One region of the Neorhizobium sp. 05N33 genome, then DNA from elsewhere that is predicted to be linked to it. Evidence: riboswitches for the same ligand, from Rfam matches in the RefSeq annotation. Region 1 holds a riboswitch; each other region holds the start of a gene.

Region 1 (5,490 bases):
CAAGGCCTAGCCAGAAGGCCGGCACTGCCTGGACGAAGACCGACAGAGCCCGGCTCATCCGATCGACGATACCCCCGGGATAGGCCGCTGAGAAAAGCCCGAGCGGAATAGCCAGCGCGATTGCTAGCGCCAGGCCGGCGAGACCGAGCGACAGCGAAACCGGCAGCCGTTCAACGAATTCGGCAAGTACGGGCTCTCCAGTCCGAAACGAACGGCCCCAATCTCCGCCGAGGAAATCTGCCAGCCAATGGAGATAGCGAAGCGGCACGGGCTGATCGAGGCCCCACTCCGCCCTCAACGCCGCGACGGTCTCATCCGTCGCCGGCAGGCTCCAGACGCGAATGGCGATCGCAACCGGATCGGCCGGCATCAATGTTATGACCGAGAAAGAGGCGAGCGAAATCACCAGCAGCCCCGCTATCGATTGCATGCCGAACCTGACTAGTCCCATCACGTGGCCCTACTCCGTCTCGCCGATATCGGCGCGCAGGACGTGGTAGTCGGATCCCCACGGCTCGTAGTTCTTCAGCCGCTTCGACAGGCCGACATACCAGACGGGCGATACCAGGAACGAGGCGGGCGCATCGGCAAAGAGTTTCTGCTGAGCATCTAGCGCGATCGCCACCCGCTTTGCCGGATCGCCCTCGGTCGCAAATCGGTTGAGGATCGCGTCGAAGCCACGCGAGGCATATTTCGCATAGTTCAGCGAAGCGCCGCTTCTCAGCATCGAGTTCAGGAAGAAGGCGGCATCGCCGCTCGGGGCCGTGTGCTGCGCCCAGAGCGCGATGTCGAAGTCACCAGCCGCAGCCATCTGCTGGATGTTCTCCACCACCTGCGTATCGATGGCGATGCCGATCTTTGCGAGTTCCGCCTTGACCACCGGCAGCATGGTGACGAGATCGGGACGCTGCGGATAGGTGATGACCAGCAGGCGCAGGGGCTTGCCGCCTTTTTCGCGCATGCCGCCGCTGCCTTTTGCCCAGCCGGCTTCGTCGAGAAGCGCTGCGGCCTTGGCAGGGTCGGTCGGGCGTGCCTCTCTGCCCGCAAAGGGGAAATAGGAGGCGTAGGCGCCGGTGGCGGGGTCGCCACCGTTGATCGCGGTGGCAAGCTCCTTGCGGTCGAAGGCCAGATCGATCGCCTGGCGCACTTTCACATCATCCATCGGCGGCCGGGCAGTGTTGAAGAAAGCGAGATACTGGTATCCGACCGGGAACGACTTGATCGCCAGATCAGGGTTTGTCTGGAGCCGGCTCACGACTTCCGACGGCAAGCCGAAAGCCAAATCGAGCTCGCCGGCTTCCAGCGCCAGCGTCAGGGTCTGCGCATCACCGAACTTGCGGAAATTAACCGGCGAACGCTTGTCGGCGCCGGCAAAATGCGCGTTAGGCTCGAGCGCGATTGAGGCATCCGCCTTGAAGCCCGAGATTCGATAAGGACCGCTGAAGACGGCGTTGCCGGCCGCGGTGGGTTTGTAGGCGATCAGCGGCCATTCGGCGAAGAGCGCCTGGATGAAAGGCACCGGCTTTTCGGTTGTCACCTTCAGCGTCAGGTCGTCGGCCGCCTCGAAGGTCAGCTTGCCACCGGTGGCGAGCGCCGCCTTGTTGTTGGCGAATGTGTTGTCGAAACCTGCTGCCAGCGCCTTGGCTGTCACCGGCGTGCCGTCGGAAAACAGGCGGCCGTGTTTCAGGGTCACGGTCCAGGTCAGGTCGCCGATGCGCTGCGCCTTTTCGGCCAGTTCCGGCACGAGCTTGCCGTCCCGATCGACGGTGAAGAGGTTCTCGCCGACCCCGTGGCTGACCAGCGCCCAGCCGTTCGAACCCTTGGCCGGATCCGTGCCACTGGTGATGTAGGTGGCGCCGGCGCGAACCGGCTCGGCTGCAAAGACAGTGCCTGCGGTGACAAAGATGGCGGCACTGAGCCAGGCGGCGGCCAGGCGCGATAGAGTGTGCGACGTCAATTCTCTTTCCTCTTGTTCTATTCGGATGGGGTGCGAAGCCGCTGCTTGCGGCCCGTTGGGTGATAGGCGAAGTCCTCGACGATCCCGCCGCCGAGCAGGTGCTCGCCGACGATCCGGTCGATCGCGTCTTCGTTGACGCCGCCGTAATAGGTTCCTTCCGGAAACACTTGCAGCACGGGCGCCAGATTGCAGGGACCGAGACAGGTGGATTTTGCGGTCATCGTGCCGTCGCCGGCAGTGCGCAGTTTCTGCCGCTCCTGCTGGTTGCGCAGATGTCCCCAGATCACATCGGCTCCGGCCGCGTTGCAGGGACCGCCCTGGCAGACGAGCACGCGACGTTTCTGGGCCGGCACGAGCGATCCCTCGGCAACGGGCGGCGTGTCGGTCTGCGGCACGTCCAGTGCTTCGGCGGTTTCGAGCAGTTCGCCGATCAGCCGCGCCATCAGCGTGCTCGAGGCGATATCCCGGGTGATCGAAAGGGCCGGCCAGCGCCGGCTATCGGCCGCCTTCCAGCGCTTCAGCGATTTCGTCAGCCAGATAAGGACGCTCGGCTCCATGGGCAGGACGAGCGGCACGATAACGACGGTTTCGACATCCTCGTCGAGCAGATCGGACAGCGCGTCGCGCAGGGAGGGGGTACCCTGTTCGGTAAAGGCGACCCGAACCGTTCCGGCTCCGGTCACGCCGGCTGCAAGTTTCGCGAGCCGTTGCATTTCCAGATGCGGCGATGCCGCAAAGGCGGATTTCGCAATCAGCAGGACGGCGCGCCCGGATACGTTCTGGGAAGATAATCCCTGTGTTTTCACTGCCTTCGTCTCACTCAAAGGAGGAGGCAGCAAAAATGAGGGTTGCGGCAGGCAGGGATAGCCCGACGGAACCGTCATTCCTGTGGCACACCCCGACCACGGAATTTCTATTGTCAGGCAGGTCTCCTGGCTCGCGGGTCAAAGCCTTGATCGCCCGTCTTCCCGGCATTGGCTGCCAGTGACATGTTGGGCGAACGGCTCACCGCTCACAGTTGCGGGACAGCTCCGGTTTTGACCGGATTCCCTCTTAGCTTCCGTCCGGGGACGGAAGAACCTTGACGCCGCGAACTTACACTCCCCCTGCCGACTGTCAACGGCGCCGCTTCATGCAGCATCGTCGCATCAATGCGAGGCACCGGAGCCGCCGACGGCAACGATCGTAAAGGGTTTTCCTTCGACGGGGATCGTGCGGACTTCCTTCAGGCTCTCCGCATCGATGATGCGAACCAGCGAATGCCGCGGATCGGTGATGGCGACATGACCGTCCGCAACGGCAAGGCGCGGACGCGGATCACGCCAATGGCCGTCCTTGCTGTAGGGCTCGGTGACCTTGGCTTTGCGAACGATCTCGCCCTTGATCACGTCCAGCACATGAAGATCACCGTCCTCCGTCAGGATGTAGGCACTGCGCGGCGTTGCTGGGTCCAGCAGGAAGTCGACGCGGCGGGTGGGCAGGGCGATCAGCCGGAAGTGCTTCTCGCTGTCCGGATCGATCAGGACGATTTTGTCCTCGCCGTAGTTGCCGAGGAAGAACTGCATTGCCTTACCGCCAAGCAAGGTACCAGTCGAACCTTTCGGCATGTCAGATGGGTAAGCGAGCATTTCCAGTTTCGGTCCATCAAGTCCGCCAGGACGGGCGACAAGAACGCCTTCCTTGCAACCGAAAGCAACCAGCAGGGACGAAGTGGCCTCGCCGTGAAGATCGGTGCATTTCGCGACGTCACCGAGCTGCTTGCCCGCTTCATCGACGACGCGAAGACCGACCCTCGGCGGCAGTTCGTCGGGCTTGGTTTCGACTTCAGTGTTTGGGACCGACACCAGCACGAAACGACCCATCGTCACCGCTACGCCGTGATGCGGCTTCGTCGTGTCGACTGTCTTCACGTCAGCCCTGCCTTCGAGAAGAGCCGTTTCGTCGATGATATCCGCCTTGCCGCCTCGATCGTAAAAGAGGATCGCATGGTCGTCATGTGGAACGACGTGGAAAGGACGCTTGCCCTCGAAAGTCACGGGCAACAGCCCCACCTCGGAAACCTCCAGGTCCCGATGCTCCCCGTGATCGGAGAAATCGATGCCAGTCTTGAGGACGTGCACGATGTCATGATCCGACTGCGTGGCGAATACGCTCCGGCCGGACGCGCTGGCGGTCAGCGCCGCAGGACCCTTGACGTCGTAGCGGCCGAGTTCCTTGCCGTTCTCGAAGTCGATGGCGCGGACGACTGGATTCGTATGATCGCCGACAAACAGGCGCCATGCCTCTTTCGTCTCATGATCATCATCGGCAAACGCTCCGGAAGCAGCAAAGATGAGGCCTGACGCGACAGCTGTCAGCAGACGGTTTCGAGTGAGAAAAGACGAGGCGGGTGACGGCCCTCGCTTGTCGATCCCGATCTCATCGACGGCGAACTTCTTTCCGTGCGGCTCCGTCAGGATGCGGTTGAGAAGCTTGGTTTTGCCAGCACCGAGATAGCCGGTCAAAACGGTCACCGGAGTTGGTTGAGATTTCTGCCGTGACATGACTTGTCTCCAGATTGACGGTAGCTTCGATCATTAGTTATTATGTTATAACATTACAAACGCGATCGTTGTCAATCCCCGAGAATGCGATGATCGACATTTGCCGGATCGCGATGCAGATCGAAACAAGATTGGCAGAGTTGGACCGAGAGTGGGATGTCGAACGAACGCTGGAGACGAACGCTTCAACCGCCTTGGATGGCCGGGAGCTATCGAACTGTACTTTCCCGAACGATAAGCTCCCATTCGACGGGTGCGGTGTATGATTTGGCATCGTTGATCCGTGCGACGATCGCCTCGGCCGTCAGCTTGCCGATACGCTCGCGATCAGGGCGAACCGTCGTTAGGGAGGGACTAACGCAGCTCGCCGCCTCGTTGTCTCCAAATCCAACAACGCCGATATCTTGAGGAACGCGCCGGCCGAGTTTCCGCAGTGCCCGAAGCACGCCAAACGCAACGACATCGCTGTTGCAGGCGATTGCGTCGATCTCGGGATGGCGCTCCAGAAGCTCGGTTGCAAGCCGCTCCCCGAGTTCCGGGCTGCCGCCTTGCTGCGCCGTATGCTTGACGATGTCGGGGAGGCCGGCCGTCGCTGCCGCAGCTTCCAGCCCGCTCAAACGCTTCTGGGCGCGTTTATCGTTTTCGCGAACGCTGCCAACGAAGGCCAGGCGCCGATAACCCTGACCTATGAGATGGTTGGCTTGCGCTGCGCCGACACGTGCATGATCGAACCCAACGGCGGTATCAATCACTTCACCGCCCGTGTCCCACATCTCGATGATCGGGATGTCGGCTGCCTTCAGAAGCTCAACGACTTTCGGGGGATGGTCGACGCCGATGATGGCAACGGCCGCCGGCCGCCAGCTCAGGATGGACCGGACGAGACGCAGCTCCTGGTCGGCATTGTACCTTGTATTGGCGAGCATGACCTGCAGGTCATGCTCCAGCAAAGCTGATTGCAGCGTATCGATGATATTGGCGAATTCGGAA
Region 2 (5,490 bases), on a different contig from region 1:
TTGCGCTGGTCGGCCGCGAAGGCATCAATCCGGAAGCGGCACGCACCATCGTGCGCACCAACAATACGGTGATCGGTGCGCTGGCGGTCAAGCGCGGCGATGCGGATGCGCTGATCTGCGGCGTCGAGGGCCGTTATGACAAGCACCTCAGCGACGTGAACCAGATCATCGGCAAGCGTCCGGGCGTCTGCGCGTTCTCGGGCCTCAGCCTGGTGATTTCCCAGCGAGGCGCGATGTTCTTCACCGACACGTTCGTCAACTACAACCCATCCGCGCAGGAAATTGCCGAGATCACCATTCTGGCGGCAGAGGAAATCCACCGGTTCGGCATCACCCCGAAGGCAGCGCTGATCTGCCACTCGAATTTCGGTTCGCGCGATTCCGAAAGTGCGCAGAAGATGCGGGCCGCCCTGAAGCTGGTACGCCAGCGGGCGCCGGAGCTGGAAGTGGACGGCGAAATGCAGGGTGGTTCTGCCCTGTCGGAAACGCTGCGCAAGCGGGCCATGCCGGACAGTTCGCTGACCGGCGAAGCCAACCTGCTGGTTTTCCCGAATCTCGATGCGGCAAATATCTCGCTCGGTCTCGTCCGCAACCTCACGGATGCTCTGCATGTCGGCCCCATTCTTCTCGGGGCGGCCCAGCCGGCGCATATCCTGTCATCCTCGGTCACGTCGCGCGGCGTGGTGAACATGGCGGCACTCGCCGTCGTGGAGGCATCGCAGCCCAATCTGCAATTTCAATCCTGAGTTGAATAACTCTCTCGATGCGATGTCTTGAGCCCCGCCCGGGGCTCAACCGGCCCTTGGATAGATTTCGCCATGCGGTGGTCTCGGCTTTATGAGATTATCAACCGGCACGTTCCATGATGTCATCTTCCAGTAAAGGAGAGGATGCCGGAATTGCCGATACCGCTTCGCGGCCTGCTGACCATACCGCTCTTGTTTTTGCCTGCCGCAGCGCTGGCGGGAGACCCTGCCGTTTGCGCAGCGCTTTACCGGAAACTTGGAAACAGCCCGGAGATCATCGGCAATACGTCGGCGGCGCGCAGCTATGCCCAGCAGCTCGGCGAATATAATGCCGATATCCGTGAACTGCGGGTCGACATGCGCCGCGCCGGCTGCGGCAACGGCAGCGTCGTGGTCCTCGGCGGCCCCAATGCCGAAGTCTGCGGCCAGATGCGAGATGCGCTGGGAAGAATGGAGCAGAGCCGCGACACGCTGACGGCTGAGCGCAACGGTTCGCGGCAGATAATCCTGCCCTCGGAAGAGCGCAATGCCATTCTCGCCGCCATTCGCGAACAGCGCTGCATCCCTTCTTTCGAGCCGCTGCCGCCTGTAGTCGACGACAAGCGAAAGGTGCCGGGCATCGAACTTCCCAGGCAAGAGGAGCCTTATTCCGGAATTACCAACCTGCGCACCCACCCGCCGCAAAAGCCGCAGGCGACCGCGGTCCCGCCGCCAGTGCTCACGCCGCCGCCGGAGCGGCCATACGACCCCAGCAAAAAGGTGCGCACCGTCGGGCCGACCTTCCTGCCCGAAGCGGGTATTGATCTCACCAATCCGAAATCGGCAGGACCACAGCCGCAGCAATAATCAGCGGCTGTCCCATCGGTCCTGAAAGATCAGCGCGTCCAGGCCCAAGCGCTGGCGCCAGCCCTTGAGCGCCAGTTCGGGTTCGCCGTAGAGCCGATCGACATAACCGAGGCAGAGCCAGGCGACGATCTCGACACGGTCGGGAATACCGAGCAGCCCGCGCACGTCCTCGTCGCGGAAAATGCTGACCCAGCCAACACCGACGCCCTCGGCCCTTGCCGCGAGCCAGAGGTTCTGCACGGCGCAGACGGTCGAATAGGCATCCATGCGCGGATTGTGAGTGCGGCCGAGCACGACCGGACCGGCGCGGTCCGGATCGCAGGTAACGCAGATCGACAGCGGCGCCTTGACAATGCCTTCGAGCTTGAGGCTGCGGTAGAGGTCGCGGCTTTCCTCGGCAAACATCTCCACGGCCTCGTCATTGGCGCGCGAAAAGGCGGCCCGCGCGGCCTCGCGTACCGCCTGATCGCGGATGAGGATGAAATTCCATGGCTGCATGAAGCCGACCGAGGGTGCCGAATGCGCGGCGCCAAGCAGCCGCATCACCAGGTCGTCCGGCAGCGGATCGGGCAGGAACTGGTCGCGCACGTCGCGGCGTGTCTCGATCGCCCGGTAGACAGCGGCGCGTTCGACCTTGGAAAACTCGCCTGCAGGCAGCAAGGCATGCGCGAAAGGATCAGTCTGCATCGTTAAGTCCCCAACAATGCCGTCGCTCCCTTGCCTTCCCGGCACGAAGCCTTTGGGCAAAAAGAGGTCCGAAACCTTTCCGCCGTCCGCGCGGGCTGGTCTATCTCGTCAGGCCGGTCTTCTGACTTGGTTTCATCCGCCTGCACCGCCGCCTTCCCGGTTTCCCAGTGGCTTTCATATATTGCGGCCGAGCGTCCACCTCACAGCGTTGGGCACGTTCCGGTTCCACCCCGGATTCCCGATTCTCCGGCTTGTCGCCGGCACCTGACAGGATCGTTTATGCCCTTACGCTATCCCCGGCGCAAGGCGTTCATGCGACAGGGAAATAGCGCACATAGGCAAACTCATCGCCATCAGGCGACCAGTTCGGCGAATTCATCGTGCCTTGCCCGCCGAAGAGCTCGAACACCGTTTCGACATTGCCGCCGTCCATGTCCATCAGCCTGACGCGGACGTCAAGATCGCGCGGATGGTCGAAGACATCGGCGTCGTAGGAGACAAAAACGATCTTGTCACCCTTCGGTGACGGATGCGGAAACCAGTCGCCGTAACCGCCGTCGGTGATCCGCTCGGCCGCGCCGCCTGCGGCCGGGACGCGCCAGATCTGCATCAGCCCGGTGCGACTGGAATTGAAATAGATCCATTTTCCATCCGGCGAATAGTCCGGCCCGTCATTGCGGCCCTCGCCGAATGTCAGCCGCGTCTCTGCGCCACCTTCGATGCCGATGGTATAGATGTCGAACTCGTCGCCGCGGATGCCGCAATAGGCGAAGTTTTTTCCGTCCGGCGACCAGCCATGCCAGTAGGACGGCAGGTTCCGGGTTACCAGCCGCGGCACGCCGCCACCGGCGGAAAGGACATAGATCGCCGACTTGCCTAACTCTACCTTGTCGGAAATGGCGATCAGCGAACCGTCCGGCGAAATGCCGTGGTCGTTGTTGCATTGGCGGGCAAAGCCGGTATCGACCGGTTCAGGCCCGTCACCACCCTCCGGTGACAGACGATAGATCAGGCCCTCGCTGTTGAGCATCAGGTAACGCCCGTCCGGCGACCAGTTGGGCGCTTCGAAGAGGGCTTCCGTCTGCCAGACCACTCGCATCACCCTCGTCCGGATATTAAAGATCTCGACCGAGCTGCGCGAGGCCATGATCCTCTCCTATCGATCGCGGAAACGGTTGGTGATCGGATAACGCCGGTCGCGGCCAAAATTCTTCTTGGTGATCTTGACGCCCGGCGCCGATTGGCGCCGCTTGTATTCGGCGAGATAGAGCAGGTGTTCGATCCGGTGAACAGTCGCGATGTCGTGGCCGCGGGCGACGATCTCCTCGGTGCCCATTTCCAGCTCGACGAGGCATTCGAGAATGTCGTCGAGCACCGGATAGGGCGGCAGCGAATCCTGGTCGGTCTGGTTGGGTCTGAGTTCCGCGGACGGGGCCTTGGAGATGATGTTCTTCGGGATCACCTCGCCGCTTGGGCCAAGAGCCGTCGGCGGCAGGTGTTCGTTGCGCCAGGCGGCCAGCGCGTAGACCTGCATCTTGTAGAGGTCCTTGATCGGATTGAAGCCGCCGTTCATGTCGCCGTAGAGCGTCGCGTAGCCGACCGACATTTCCGACTTGTTGCCGGTCGTCACCACCATCGAGCCGAACTTGTTGGAGATCGCCATCAGGATCGTGCCGCGGGCGCGGCTCTGGAGGTTCTCTTCGGTAATCCCCTCGTCGGTTCCTTCGAACAGCTCGGCCAGCGCTGACGAAAAACCGTCCACCGGCTCGGCGATCTGCACGATGTCGTACCGGCAGCCGAGCGCCCTGGCGCAATCGGCTGCGTCCTTCAGCGAATCCTCGGAGGTGTAGCGATAGGGCAGCATCACCGTGCGCACCCTCTCCTCGCCCAGCGCATCGACAGCGATCGCCGCGCAGATGGCACTGTCGATGCCGCCGGACAGGCCGAGAACGACCGACTTGAAGCCGTTCTTGTTGACGTAGTCGCGGAACCCCAGAAGGCAGGCGCGGTAATCCGCCTCCTCCTTTTCCGGAATGCGCGCCATCGGTCCGCGGGCGCAGTGCCAGGTCTCGCCAATCCGTTTCCATTCGGTGACGGCGACGGCCGGCTCGAACTGGCTCATCTGGAAGGCGAGCGACTTGTCGGTGTTGAAGGCGAAGCTTGCGCCGTCGAAGACCAGTTCGTCCTGACCGCCGAGCTGGGCCGCGTAGATCATCGGCAGGCCGGTCTCGATCACCTGCTTCAGAACGACCTGATGGCGAATATCCACCTTGCCGCGAAAATAGGGCGAACCGTTCGGCACGAGCAGGATTTCCGCCCCGCTTTCCGAGAGCGTCTCGCAGACGCCGAGATCGCCCCAGATATCCTCGCAGATCGGAATGCCGAGTCGCACGCCGCGGAAATTGACGGGCCCCGGCATCTCGCCGGCGATGAAGACCCGCTTTTCGTCAAACTCGCCGTAATTCGGCAGGTCGATCTTGTCGCGCACGGCGATCACCTTGCCGCCGTCGAGCACGGCGATCGAATTGTGCCGGCCCTCCTTGCCCTGACGCGGGAAGCCGATGATGACGCCGGGGCCGCCGTCTGCCGTATCGGCCGCAAGCTCCTCCACCGCCTTCAGGCAGGCGTTGAGGAAAGCCGGTTTCAGGACGAGGTCTTCCGGCGGATAACCGGACAGGAAGAGCTCAGTGAAGAGGATGAGATCCGCCTCTTCACGGGCGGCATCCCTTCTGGCTTCTCGGGCCAGCGCCAGATTGCCGGCAATATCGCCGACTGTCGGGTTGAGCTGGGCAACGGCGATACGAAATGTCTGGCTGATATCCTGGGTCATGGTACCGATTTAATGTCCGCAGCAGACCGCGGCAACGTTGTTCCGAGAGTTTTTTATGGTTCAGGCAGATGCGGGACGATCGCCCGGATAATGCGGCACGCCGTCCTCCGGCAGTTCGTAGAAATCTCCCTTGTCGGCACAGTAGATATGCTCGCCCATGACAAGTCCACTCGGCTGATCGAAAGCGCCCGCCAGGATCGAAATGCTTGCCGCGCCCTCCGCCTGCCAGAACAGCGCAGAGCCGCATTGCGAGCAGAAGCCGCGCCGCGCTTCATCGCTGGCGCGATACCAGCTGAGTGCCTCCTCGCCTTTGAGCGTCATGTTTTCGGCACGAACGCTGGTCGCCGCATAATAAAGCCCGGTCTGGCGGCGGCATTGCGA
Region 3 (5,490 bases), on a different contig from region 1:
GGAGAGGTTGCCGCCGATGCGGCAGGAGCCCTCTGAGCCGAGCGACAGGGGAAATAGCCGGTCGACGGCTTCCGCCGCCTTCTGCACGTCGGCAAGGATGGCGCCGCCGTCGGCGACCAGCACGTTGGCGACCGGATCGACGTCACGGATGCGGTTCATGCGTTCGAGCGAGACGATCAGGTCGCTGCCGCCGGTGCGCGGCGTCTGGCCTCCGACAAGGCCGGTATTGCCGGTCTGCGGCACGATCGGCGTGCCTGTCTCGCTCGCGAGCTTTAGGATCGCGGACACTTCCTCGACCGAGCCCGGCTTCAGCAGCATCGGAGAGGAACCCCGGTAGAGTCCGCGGCCCTCGACCAGATGCGGCGCAAGATCGTTCGCGTCGCGCAGCACGTGATTTTCGCCGACGATCGCGGCGAAGCGGTCGAGAAGTTCTGGTTTCGGCCCGGAAATATCCATCAACGTCTCCTCCTCTTTTGCCCCGGCTCATTCTCGCGGGGCGGCGGCCCTCGCCAGCCGGTCGTTGATCGCTTCGCCGAGCCCATGGTCGGGAATGGGCGTGACGGCGATGCTGGCGGCGCCGGTGGCGTCGGCCCGCTTCAGGTAATCGAACAGGTTTGCCGCCGCCTGCGCAAGATCGCCCGACGGGCTCAGATCAAAAACCGCCGTCGCGAGTTCCATTCCTTTCACGGGAGCAGAACCGAGCCGGATCAATGCCTCGCCGGTCTCGACATGGTCGGCATTGAGCCTGACCGCCGCTCCTGGCGCGTAATGGGAAGCGAGCATGCCGGGAGCTTCGATGATTGCCGCTGGTCCTTCCGGTCGGATCACCGCAAGGCCGGTTGCACGTTCGATCTCTTCCACGGCCACCCCACCCGGCCGCAGCAGCCGGATCACGCCATCCTCGACACGAACGATGGTCGATTCCACACCGACCGGAGCCGCGCCGCCGTCGATGATCAAAGCCAGCTTGTCGCCCAGGTCGTCGGCCACATGGGCGGCGCTGGTTGGGCTCACCTTGCCGGACGTGTTGGCGCTCGGCGCCGCGAGTGGCTTGCCGAAGGCGCGGATCAGATCGGAAGCGAAGCCCTTGGGAAGCCGGATGCCGACCGTATCGAGCCCGGCCGTCGCCAGCGCGTGGATGCCACTTTCGGGCTTTAGGGCCAGGATCAGGGTGAGGGGGCCCGGCCAGAAGGCTTGGCCAAGCTTTCGCGAAATCGGGTCGAAGTCGGCATAACGCTCGGCCATGGCTAGATCCGACATGTGGCAGATCAGCGGATTGAAGCGCGGCCGGCCCTTGGTCTCGTAGATGCGGGTGATGGCGGCGGGATTGGTGGCATCGGCCGCAAGCCCGTAGACCGTCTCGGTGGGGATCGCCACGGGTAGGCCACCGCCGAGCACGGCGCAGGCTTGGGCGAGCGCGCCGTCATGGTCCCGGGTGATGTCGATGATTTGAGCCGTCATATCCGCCCGTCAATAACGCGGAGCCCGGCGTCTTCATAGCTTTTTGATGATCTCGCGGAGCATTTCGTTGGAAGTGCCGAGCATCAGCACGTTCTTGATCGCTTCCATCGGATCGTTGGTGCGGAACAGAAGGCCATTCTTGCGGATCGATCGGTTGATCTGCAGCGGCTGGCCGGCCTCTCGTTCGACCGCGACGGCGAAATACATGCGCGAATAGGCCGTGCTGATACGCTCGAAGAACGTTTCCTCCCCGCCCATCTCGGAAACGAAGTTGGCAATGTAGAAGGACCAGCTTACCGGCACGCCGTGGGCAAGCTGCGTTCTTGCCGCCGTGACATGGCAATAGCCGAGATGCGGCCGCTCATCGAGCGTGTGGTGAAAGATGATCTTCGGAAACTTGATCGAGCGATGGAAGGAGTTGATCCGGTTGTGGCTCGTCTCGCCGGCCGCCTCCAGCCTTTTGCCTGTGCGCTCGGCGACCTCGTCATGGGTGAGATAACGGCGCTCTTCCGGCAGCCAGATCGGATTGTAGCGGGCGATGCGCCCCGTCCGAAGGAATTCGGAATGGGCAGCGGTCTTCACTGCCACCGGCGCCGGAGGCTTTGGTGGAGGAGCTTTATAGTAACGGATTTTCCCCTTGGCCTGCACGGTGGCATCGCTCCCATTCGAGCCGGGATTTTATGGCTTATCCCTTAATGACAGGTTTCGCTTTCGCGGGGCTGGAGTGTTGCATTCCGGGCCGTTTCGCCGCTGTCGCCAACGCGGTTGCCGATGTCGCAATGTCGCCTATGCGACACGCCCGCTCGATGGTTATATCCGCCTCGATCTTGAGGTGCCGCCTGTCTAGGGAAGGCGGAGAATTGGGAAGCCGGCAGGGGTCTTCGAAACCTTGATCCGGCGCTGCCCCCGCAACGGTGGTGGAGCAACAAAGCTTGGTACAGGCCACTGGGAAAGAGCCGAAAAGGCCGCCCGGGAAGGCGCCGAGCCCGTCCCGCAACGGACAGCTCCTGAGCCCGGAAACCAGCCTCGGGACAAAAGATGACGACCGGACGCGGCGGGCGTTCGGGACAGGGTTTGGGGCGGGCCTGGGGCCGGCCGGCATTTCCATGTCCTTCCGCTGTCCACATTGACGAGGAAGGTAAGTATATGGAAATTCGCAATCAGGCCCTGCGGCAGCTCAAGAACCGCCGCGAGGGGTTCAGCCTCGAACAGCCCTTCTATACCGATCCCGCCTATTTCAAGCTCGATCTGGAAATGATCTGGTACCGCGACTGGCTGTTCGTCGGGCATGATTGCGAGCTGCCCAAGGCCGGCGCCTATTTCACCCTGCAGATCGGCGATTATCCGGTCGTTATCGTGCGCGGCCGCGACAACCAGATCCGGGCGCTGCACAATACCTGCCGCCATCGTGGCAGCCGTGTCTGCACCAAGGAACATGGCTCGGCGGTGCGGCTCGTTTGTCCCTACCATCAATGGACCTACGAGCTGGACGGCTCGCTTCTGGTCGGTCGCCAGATGGGCCAGGACTTCGACAAGACCCAATTCAGCATGAAGAAGGTCCATTGCGAGAGCGTCGCCGGCTTTATCTTCATCTGTCTTGCCAACGAGGCGCCGGATTTCGCGCCGGTTCGCGCCGCCATCGAGCCTTATATGGCCCCGCACCGCCTGTCGGAAGCCAAGGTCGCGCACCAGTCGACGATCATCGAGAAGGGCAACTGGAAGCTCGTCTGGGAAAACAACCGCGAATGTTACCACTGCGCCGCCAACCATCCGGAGCTCTGCCGCACCTATCCGGAATCGCCGACCGCGACCGGTGTCCAGGGCGCCAAGGACGATCCGGTCATCGCCGCCCATTGGCAGCGCTGTGAGGAGGCCGGGTTGCCGAGCGAATTCCGGATGGACGAGACCGGCCAGTTCCGCGTCGCGCGCATGCCGCTGATCGAGGATGCCGAGAGCTATACGATGAGCGGCCGCAACGCCGTACAYCGCAAACTCTCCGACGACGTGACGATCAATTCGATCGGCACCATGCTGCTGTTCCACTATCCAAGCAGCTGGAACCACATTCTCGGTGACCACGCGATCTCGTTCCGCGTCACCCCGCTCGGGCCGGAAGAAACGGCGGTTACCACCAAATGGCTGGTCCACAAGGACGCGGTTGAGGGCGTCGACTACAATCTCGAAGACCTGACCCATGTCTGGAACATGACCAACGACCAGGACCGCCAGATCGTGGAGGAAAACGCTTTCGGCATCCGCTCGCCCGCCTACGAGCCCGGTCCTTACTCGCCACTCCACGAAGGCGGCGTCATGCAGTTCGTCGAATGGTACTCGAACTTCATGGTCAACCGGCTGCAGGGCGACCAGGCGAAACTTTCGATCGTCGCCTGATCGCCAATTCGTGATCGGCGTTGATCGGCGCGGGGCGTGGCTCCAGGAACGGAATCCCGCGTGTGGCGTTGTTTTCTGATTGAAAATCAGAATGAGGAAGCACCCCGCATGAACGCCTTTCGCCTACGCCTGACCGCAGCGGCAGTCGCCGTTGTCACGACATTTGCTGGCCTTGTACCTGCGCAGGCTGTCCAAATGCCGGCTCCGCCATCCGGCATTTCGGCCGCCGGCGATGTCACCAATGTCCAGTACCGTCGCGACTTCCGGCGTGACCGATACGGTTGGTATCGCGGCCATCGCGGTTACCGCGACCGCCGCCCCGGTTATCGTTATCACAACGGTTTCTGGTTCCCGCTGGCCGCCTTCGGTGCCGGTGCCATTATCGGCGGCGCTATCCAGGCGGATCGGGGTTATGGCAGCCGCCACGTCGCCTGGTGTGAAAGCCGTTATCGCAGCTATCGGGCCTGGGACGATACCTATGCACCGCGCGCCGGCGTGCGGGCGCGCTGCATCTCGCCTTACAGGTAAGCAGGTATTGGCCCTCTCGACGCGGAGCCCGGTCGCGGCGTAAGCCGGTGGCCGGGCTTGTTTGTCGCGGCGCACGTTAATCACGCATTCAGGATGAACTTCCCAAGGGTTGCAGCGAAATTCTATTTCGCTGCATACTGAAATAATTGGCTGGCAAAAATTGAAACACCGACAAGGGATATGGGGGACTTAATATGACTCTTTTGAAGAAGATTGCGGTTGCGGGCATCTCTGCTGCCGTTCTCGCCGGCTCGCTGATGCCGGCTCAGGCGATGCCGGCACCGACCGCTCCGGCCGCCGGGATCGAAACGAACGCCAATGCCGACGCGACCCTCGTGCAGTATCGTCGCCATGGCGGCGGCTGGTATGGCGGGTATCGTGGTTATCGCGACTACCGCCCGGGTTATCGCCGCCATAACGGCTACTGGTTCCCGCTGGCGGCATTTGGTGCCGGTGCGCTGATCGGCGGTGCCATTGCCTCCCAGCCGCGTTACGTCGAGCCGGCGCCGGTCTATGGCGGCGGGGACGACATCAATCCGCGCCACTACGAATGGTGCGCCGAGCGTTACCGCTCCTACGATGCCTATTCGAACTCGTTCCAGCCGAACTACGGCCCGCGCCAGACCTGCTATTCGCCCTATTTCTAAGAGCGGTCGATAGGCAACGTTCAACCCGTCCGGCATCATCCCCGGGCGGGTTTTTTGTTTGTCCAGCGGTCAGAGAATACCGGTGCGTTTCAACAGCCACCAGGCGGCAAGCACCGAAATGACGATCAGGCCGAAGGCATAGGCTGTCCCCGAGCCATTCCCCTCGAAGGGCAGCGACGCAGTGTTCATGCCGAAAAAGCCGGTGACCAAGGTCGGCGGCAGCAGGAAGGCGGTCATCAGCGACAGAATGTAGAGGTGCCTGTTGGTCTCGGAGGAGAGTTTCGAGTCGATTTCCTCATGCAGCAGCCGGGCGCGCTCCTGCAGGGCGTAGACGTCGTGATCCGCCGCCTCCAGCCGGCCGATCAGCCGTGAGGCAGCGTCGTCGAAACCGGGCGGCATCTCGTCGTCGTCGGTCGCCGCCGCGCGCCTGAGCAGCGTCAGCACCGTCCTCAGGTGCCGGTGC
Region 4 (5,490 bases), on a different contig from region 1:
CGGCCAGTCGCCGTGATCCTGGAGATAACGCCGCAGGATTTCATCCGCGGCGCGTTTGCCGAGTTCGAAGGCGGTCGGCGTCGGCAGGGTGCGCGGATCGCTGGCGAAGAGGTTGCGGCCGGTCGGCATGACGTCGCGGCGGCCGCGGGCCGGGGCACCGGATGGGCCTGGGCGGATGTGCTTGCCGTCGAGTGCGTCGAGCAAGGCCTGTCGTTCGGTCTCGGCGCTTTGGATGCGCAGCAGGTCGTCATCGCCGGACGCGACTTGCCCGAAAACGTGCTGGCCGTCCTTGATCGAAAAATCCTTGAGATCGCAGAGAAAGGCGTCGATGCGGGTGAGCGCCGTATCCGGATCGTCACTGTTCGAAACGCCGGCCTCGCCGGCCAGTCCGGTGTCGCGGGCGGTCTCGACGATCAGCCTGGCCAGCCGGTCGCGGCGGCGGCGGTCGAGCCCGTCGGCCTGGGCATATTCGTCGACCAGCAGTTCCAGCTTCTTCTGTTCGTCGGAAAGGCCGGCGTCGGCCAGGACCGGCGGCAGATGGCCGATGGTGACGGCGGCGATCCGCCGTTTGGCGACCGCCGCCTCGCCCGGATTGGAGACAATGAACGGATAGATGACCGGCAGACCGCCAGTGACGATCTCAGGGAAGCAGTTCTTCGACAGCGCCACGGTCTTGCCCGGCAACCATTCGAGCGTCCCGTGCGCGCCGACATGAACGATCGCATGCGCGCCAAGTGTTTCGCGCATCCATTGGCCGAAGGCGATCAGTGCGTGGCGAGGGGGAAGGTCCGGGCTGTGATAGTCGGCGCGGCGATCGGCATTGCGGCCGCGGTCGGGCGCGAGCGCGACGGTGATGTTGCCGAAGCTCGCGGCGCGGAAACGGAAAGTGCCGTCCCTGAGGTCTTCATCGGCTTCGGGCCCGCCCCACGCCGCCTCTGCAACGGGCAGGGGATCGTAGGCGGCGCGTGGGTGGCCGGCGGACTGGGCACCCAGGCGATCGAGAAGATCACGCGGAGTCTCAGGGATATCCGAAATATCATAGCCGGCTACCGATAATTCATGCAGCATCCCGAGCACGCTCTGTGGCACGTCCAGGCCGACGGCATAACCGGTGCGTCCGGGCGCGCTCGGATAGTCCGGCATCAAGATAACGATCTTTCGCTCGGCACGCGGTGCCGCCTTCATCCGCAGGAAGGCGGCGATACGGTCGACGACCTGTTCGACCCGGTCCGGTTCCGGCTGGTTGACGAGATTGGCGGAGCTTTCGCCTGCCTTGAAGGAGATCGCGCCGGCAAGAATGCGTCCATCGAGTTCCGGCAGGACGACGTGCATGGCGAGGTCGGCGGGGTTGAGGCCGCGCCGGCTCTCCGTCCAGCCATCGCGGCGGGTCGTGGCGACGACGACCTGGAAGACCGGCACGCCGGTGCGGTCGAAGACCGTCTCACCGTTGCCATCAGTGCCGCTGGCAAAGGCGGTGGTGGAAAGGATGGCCGCAGATTTCAGGTCCGAGACCGCCTGTTCGACGAAGGCCAGTGCATCCGGCTCCTTCAGTCCGCCGACGAAGATTGGCACCGGTGCAAAACCGCGCTTTTTCAGCGCCTCGAACAGTGCGTCGATCGGCGCCGCGTCATTCGCAAGCAGCATGGAGCGGTAGAACAGGATCGGCAAGCGCGGCGCATCCGGCACAAAGCGGGCCAGCAGGTCGTTGGCCTCGACGATGCCTTTTCCGGGCGCGTAGTAGCCAGCCTTCGGCACCGGGGCTGCCTGCGGCAGCGGTTCCGTTTTGCCCTCGGCCAGCGTCGTCAGCAACCTCGCCAGAAGCTGCATGTTGGCCGGCCCGCCTTCGCGGAAGCAGCTCAGGATGCCGGCGATCCGGTCTTCCGAAACGGTCGAGGCCGCGATCAGTCGTTCGTCGCGGATGCTGCATTCGCCGGGCAGCAGCGCCAGCGCGATCTTTTTCCGCTTCGCCATGCGCGAAAGTTCTTCCACGCCATAAGCCCAGCGGTCGTATCCGCCGAGAATACGGACGAGGATGACCTTGGCATGGGTAGCCGTCTTCTCGATCCAGAGATCGACCGACATAGGATGGCGAAGGTCGGAGAGGTTGGTGAGGCGGAGGCTTGTTAAATCCGGACCCCAGACGGCCACAACGCCGTTCAGGTCGCTGCCGGAAAAGGATAGCACCACCACGTCGGCCGGCGGCTGATTAAGGTCGACCGGTTCGATGAGGTCGTCAAGCGACGACGATGTGGTGGCGAGTATGTGCATCCTTCCCTCGGGGCCTACTTATGCGGCCAGCATCCTTTCGATCGCCGCGCGGTCGATGCCCTTTTCGCCGATCACGACGAGGCGGCTTGCTCGCGCTTCGCCCGGCGCCCAGGCGCGGTCGAAATAATGGCTCACGCGCGATCCTACCGCCTGAACCTGCAGGCGCATCGGCTTGTTCGCGACTTCCACGAAGCCTTTTATGCGCAGCACGTTCTCTGCCTCCGCGGTCGCAGAAATGCGGGCGGCGAGCTGTTCGGCATCGGTGACTGCGGCCAGATCGACGACGAAGCTGTCGAAATCGTCGTGATCGTGGTCGAGTTCGTCGTCATGGTGGGTCTTGCGGTTTTCGATATCGTCTTCGACGGCGAGGCCGAGGCCAATCAGTACGGCCGGATCGATGGCGCCATTGGCGGCCGCGACGATTTTCACGGCACGCGGCAGATGGGCGGACACGCGATCCCTGGCGGTCGCGAGGCCGGCGGCATCCAGGAGGTCGCTCTTGGTGAGCACGATCATGTCGGCACAGGCCACCTGGTCCTCGAACACTTCCTCGACTGGATCGTCATGGTCGATCGAACCGTCCGCGTCGCGCTGCGCTTCCAGCGCCTCGTGATCGTCGGCAACGCGGCCTTCGGCAAGCGCCAGTCCGTCGACCACGGCAATCACCGCGTCGACCGTCACTCGGGCTTTAACGTCAGGCCACTGGAACGCCTGGACGAGCGGCTTTGGCAACGCGAGGCCGGACGTCTCGATGAGGATGTGGTCGACGCGGGGTTCGATGGCAAGGATACGGTCGATCGCCGGCACAAAATCGTCGGCGACCGTGCAGCAGATGCAGCCGTTGGCAAGCTCGATGATGTTGTCTTCCGGGCAGCTTTCGACGCCGCAGCCCTTCAGCACGTCGCCGTCGATGCCGACATCGCCGAATTCGTTGACGATGATCGCCAGCCGCTTGCCTTTCAAGTTTTCGATCAGCTTGCGGATCAGCGTGGTCTTGCCGGCTCCCAGAAACCCGGTAACGACGGTGCAGGGAACGCGGTCGAACGAAACGCTCATGATGGCATGTCCTCATGGTGATGAAAGGGTGGAATACGGGCCGTCATGCCCTTGCCGCGCAGGCAGGTCGGGCGGCCGCGAAGGGGAAGGAAACCGCGCTCGTCCTCGGCCAGCATCATCGCGCCGGTGACGATGTCCTCGACATTGTCGAGCGACAGGTGGCCGAAGACATAGGACCAGCCGCTCTTGTGGTTGAAGGCGGCGCTCGGGCTTTTTTCGCAATTGGCAAGGCAGGTGACCGGCTTGACCGCGAGCGGCTTGCCGTTTGCTGCCTCGCGCAGCGCCGCGATCAGCGCGACGCCCGGTCGGATTTCGCCGTCGGACGCATCGCGGCAATTGGTGCAGACGAAAATCGTCACATCTGCCGGGCCGGCGGTTGCCGGATCATCTGGTCGGTGGTCACTCATCGGTCAGCCGCGTTCCCGCCGGGGTCGAAAAATCGGGGCGCGGAGCAGAAGGTCGAAATCCCTCTGCGGTGATCGAGACACTTCCTCCGGAGCACCCCGCCCGGTGAAGCAAAATTAATCGGACGGCAGGTCTCCTGGCTCGCGGGTCGTCGCCATTTGCCTGCCTTCCCAGGATACCGTTGGCCGGATTTCCCAGTGGCTTGACGGCCAAATGGCCGTTTTAGGCAATGGCTCGCCGCCTACAGTTGCGGGGGCAGCCGCGGCATTGATCCTGAAAAAGGGATCGCACCGCATTCTCTCTTAGCCCTCCCCGTTGCCGGAAAGGGACCATCTCCTTTCAAGTAAGCCCGGTCGCAGGCCCATGTCAATGCGTCGCAAAGGCGATTGCCGTCACGCCGAATTCGTCTATAGTGACCGAGCCTATGGTGCCCGAAAGGGTTTTAGAGGGAATGCGGTACGACGGAATTCCGCCGTCCAACCCGCGGCTGCCCCCGCAACTGTAAGCGGAAAGTCTTCGACCAAAACGGCCGTCCGGCCGTCAAGCCACTGGGAAATCCGGCCAACGGTATCCTGGGAAGGCGGGAGAAGGCGTCCGATCCGCGAGCCAGGAGACCTGCCAGAGGCGGCAAAGAACGTGAACGGCCCTCGGGTGGAGGGCGAAAGGACGAGACCATGGTACTGAATTCTGCTGCAGCTGCAGTCACCATTTCCGCTTCGAAGATCATTCCCCTCAGCATGACGGCCCTGCTCGGCCTGTTCATCGTTGGCTTTGTCGGCTTCTCGCATCTGGAAGTCGTCCACAATGCCGCGCATGACACGCGCCACTCGCTCGCCTTCCCCTGCCACTGAGGAGTTCTCCCAAATGTCGTTGTTTCGCAACATCGTCTTCACGGCGGTGATCGCCGGGCTTTTGTCCGGATTGCTGCTTACCGTGATGCAGAGCTTCTCCACCGTGCCGCTGATCCTGCAGGCGGAAGTGTTCGAAAATGCCGCGCCCGAGGCAGGCCACAGCCATGACGCAGCACCTGCCGCAGGTGCTGCGGCATCCGCCGCCGAGCATCACCACGGCGAGGAAGCCTGGGCTCCCGCCGATGGCTTCGAGCGTTTCATCTATACACTCGCCGCGGACATGCTGTCGGCTATCGGTTTTGCCCTTGTCCTCATCGCCGCCTCGGAAGCGTTCGGCGGCTTCAAGGGCTGGCGCGGCGGCCTGATGTTCGGCATTGCCGGTTTCCTCGCCGTCATCCTTGCGCCCGGCCTTGGCCTGCCGCCGGAACTGCCCGGAATGCCGGCCGCGGAACTCGGGCCGCGCCAGATCTGGTGGGTCTCGACAGCGGTCTGCACGGCAGTGGGCCTCGGCCTGCTTGCCTATACCCGTTCGGCCGCGTTCGCAGCGCTTGCGATCATACTTCTGATCGCGCCGCATCTGGTTGGCGCGCCGCTGCCGCCAAGCCATGAAACGGCCGTGCCGATGGATCTTTATGCCCGCTTCGTCAACGCCGTCTATGCCACCAACCTGGTGTTCTGGGCGGTGCTCGGTGCGCTGGCCGGTGTGGTCCGCGAAAAGTTCCGCGCTGGCGAGGAAGCTTCTGCCGGATCTCCGGCGAAGCTCGTTTCCCGGTGAAGGAGATCGACGAGGCGTCCGTCGAGCGTCACCGCGCCAAGATGGCGAACCGCAAGGCGGTTCAAGATGCGGAAGTCGCCGAGAAGACCCAGGAAAAGGGTCTTCTCATCGTCCATACCGGGCCCGGCAAGGGCA

Evidence for each region. A riboswitch is a leader RNA that binds a small molecule or an ion and turns the genes downstream of it on or off. The one in region 1 is predicted to bind cobalamin.
Region 2: it holds a riboswitch for cobalamin, as region 1 does, so the genes downstream of both, bluB (5,6-dimethylbenzimidazole synthase) here and AC1DLT_RS00640 ((2Fe-2S) ferredoxin domain-containing protein) in region 1, are expected to answer to the same signal.
Region 3: it holds a riboswitch for cobalamin, as region 1 does, so the genes downstream of both, AC1DLT_RS30275 (aromatic ring-hydroxylating oxygenase subunit alpha) here and AC1DLT_RS00640 ((2Fe-2S) ferredoxin domain-containing protein) in region 1, are expected to answer to the same signal.
Region 4: it holds a riboswitch for cobalamin, as region 1 does, so the genes downstream of both, AC1DLT_RS28655 (DUF1636 family protein) here and AC1DLT_RS00640 ((2Fe-2S) ferredoxin domain-containing protein) in region 1, are expected to answer to the same signal.

The regions. Positions count from the first base shown of each region.
Region 1 is NZ_JBFTNK010000001.1:129,797-135,286, reverse strand. It holds gene AC1DLT_RS00650 (ABC transporter permease) at 1-451, opposite strand, end outside; gene AC1DLT_RS00645 (ABC transporter substrate-binding protein) at 461-1,957, opposite strand; gene AC1DLT_RS00640 ((2Fe-2S) ferredoxin domain-containing protein) at 1,975-2,763, opposite strand; cobalamin riboswitch at 2,863-3,057, opposite strand; gene aztD (zinc metallochaperone AztD) at 3,106-4,500, opposite strand; gene AC1DLT_RS00630 (LacI family DNA-binding transcriptional regulator) at 4,710-5,490, opposite strand, start outside.
Region 2 is NZ_JBFTNK010000006.1:65,932-71,421, reverse strand. It holds gene AC1DLT_RS16990 (NADP-dependent malic enzyme) at 1-746, shown strand, start outside; gene AC1DLT_RS16985 (hypothetical protein) at 891-1,592, shown strand; gene bluB (5,6-dimethylbenzimidazole synthase) at 1,593-2,279, opposite strand; cobalamin riboswitch at 2,374-2,562, opposite strand; gene AC1DLT_RS16975 (TolB family protein) at 2,590-3,426, opposite strand; gene AC1DLT_RS16970 (NAD+ synthase) at 3,436-5,109, opposite strand; gene AC1DLT_RS16965 (GFA family protein) at 5,170-5,490, opposite strand, start outside.
Region 3 is NZ_JBFTNK010000028.1:15,568-21,057, forward strand. It holds gene AC1DLT_RS30260 (FAD-binding oxidoreductase) at 1-456, opposite strand, end outside; gene AC1DLT_RS30265 (L-threonylcarbamoyladenylate synthase) at 484-1,461, opposite strand; gene AC1DLT_RS30270 (DUF6656 family protein) at 1,495-2,091, opposite strand; cobalamin riboswitch at 2,275-2,504, shown strand; gene AC1DLT_RS30275 (aromatic ring-hydroxylating oxygenase subunit alpha) at 2,608-3,852, shown strand; gene AC1DLT_RS30280 (BA14K family protein) at 3,961-4,380, shown strand; gene AC1DLT_RS30285 (BA14K family protein) at 4,575-5,027, shown strand; gene AC1DLT_RS30290 (transporter) at 5,097-5,490, opposite strand, start outside.
Region 4 is NZ_JBFTNK010000021.1:37,300-42,789, reverse strand. It holds gene cobN (cobaltochelatase subunit CobN) at 1-2,268, opposite strand, end outside; gene cobW (cobalamin biosynthesis protein CobW) at 2,287-3,324, opposite strand; gene AC1DLT_RS28655 (DUF1636 family protein) at 3,321-3,731, opposite strand; cobalamin riboswitch at 3,839-4,078, opposite strand; cobalamin riboswitch at 4,138-4,366, shown strand; gene AC1DLT_RS28650 (CbtB domain-containing protein) at 4,404-4,580, shown strand; gene AC1DLT_RS28645 (CbtA family protein) at 4,594-5,355, shown strand; gene cobO (cob(I)yrinic acid a,c-diamide adenosyltransferase) at 5,352-5,490, shown strand, end outside.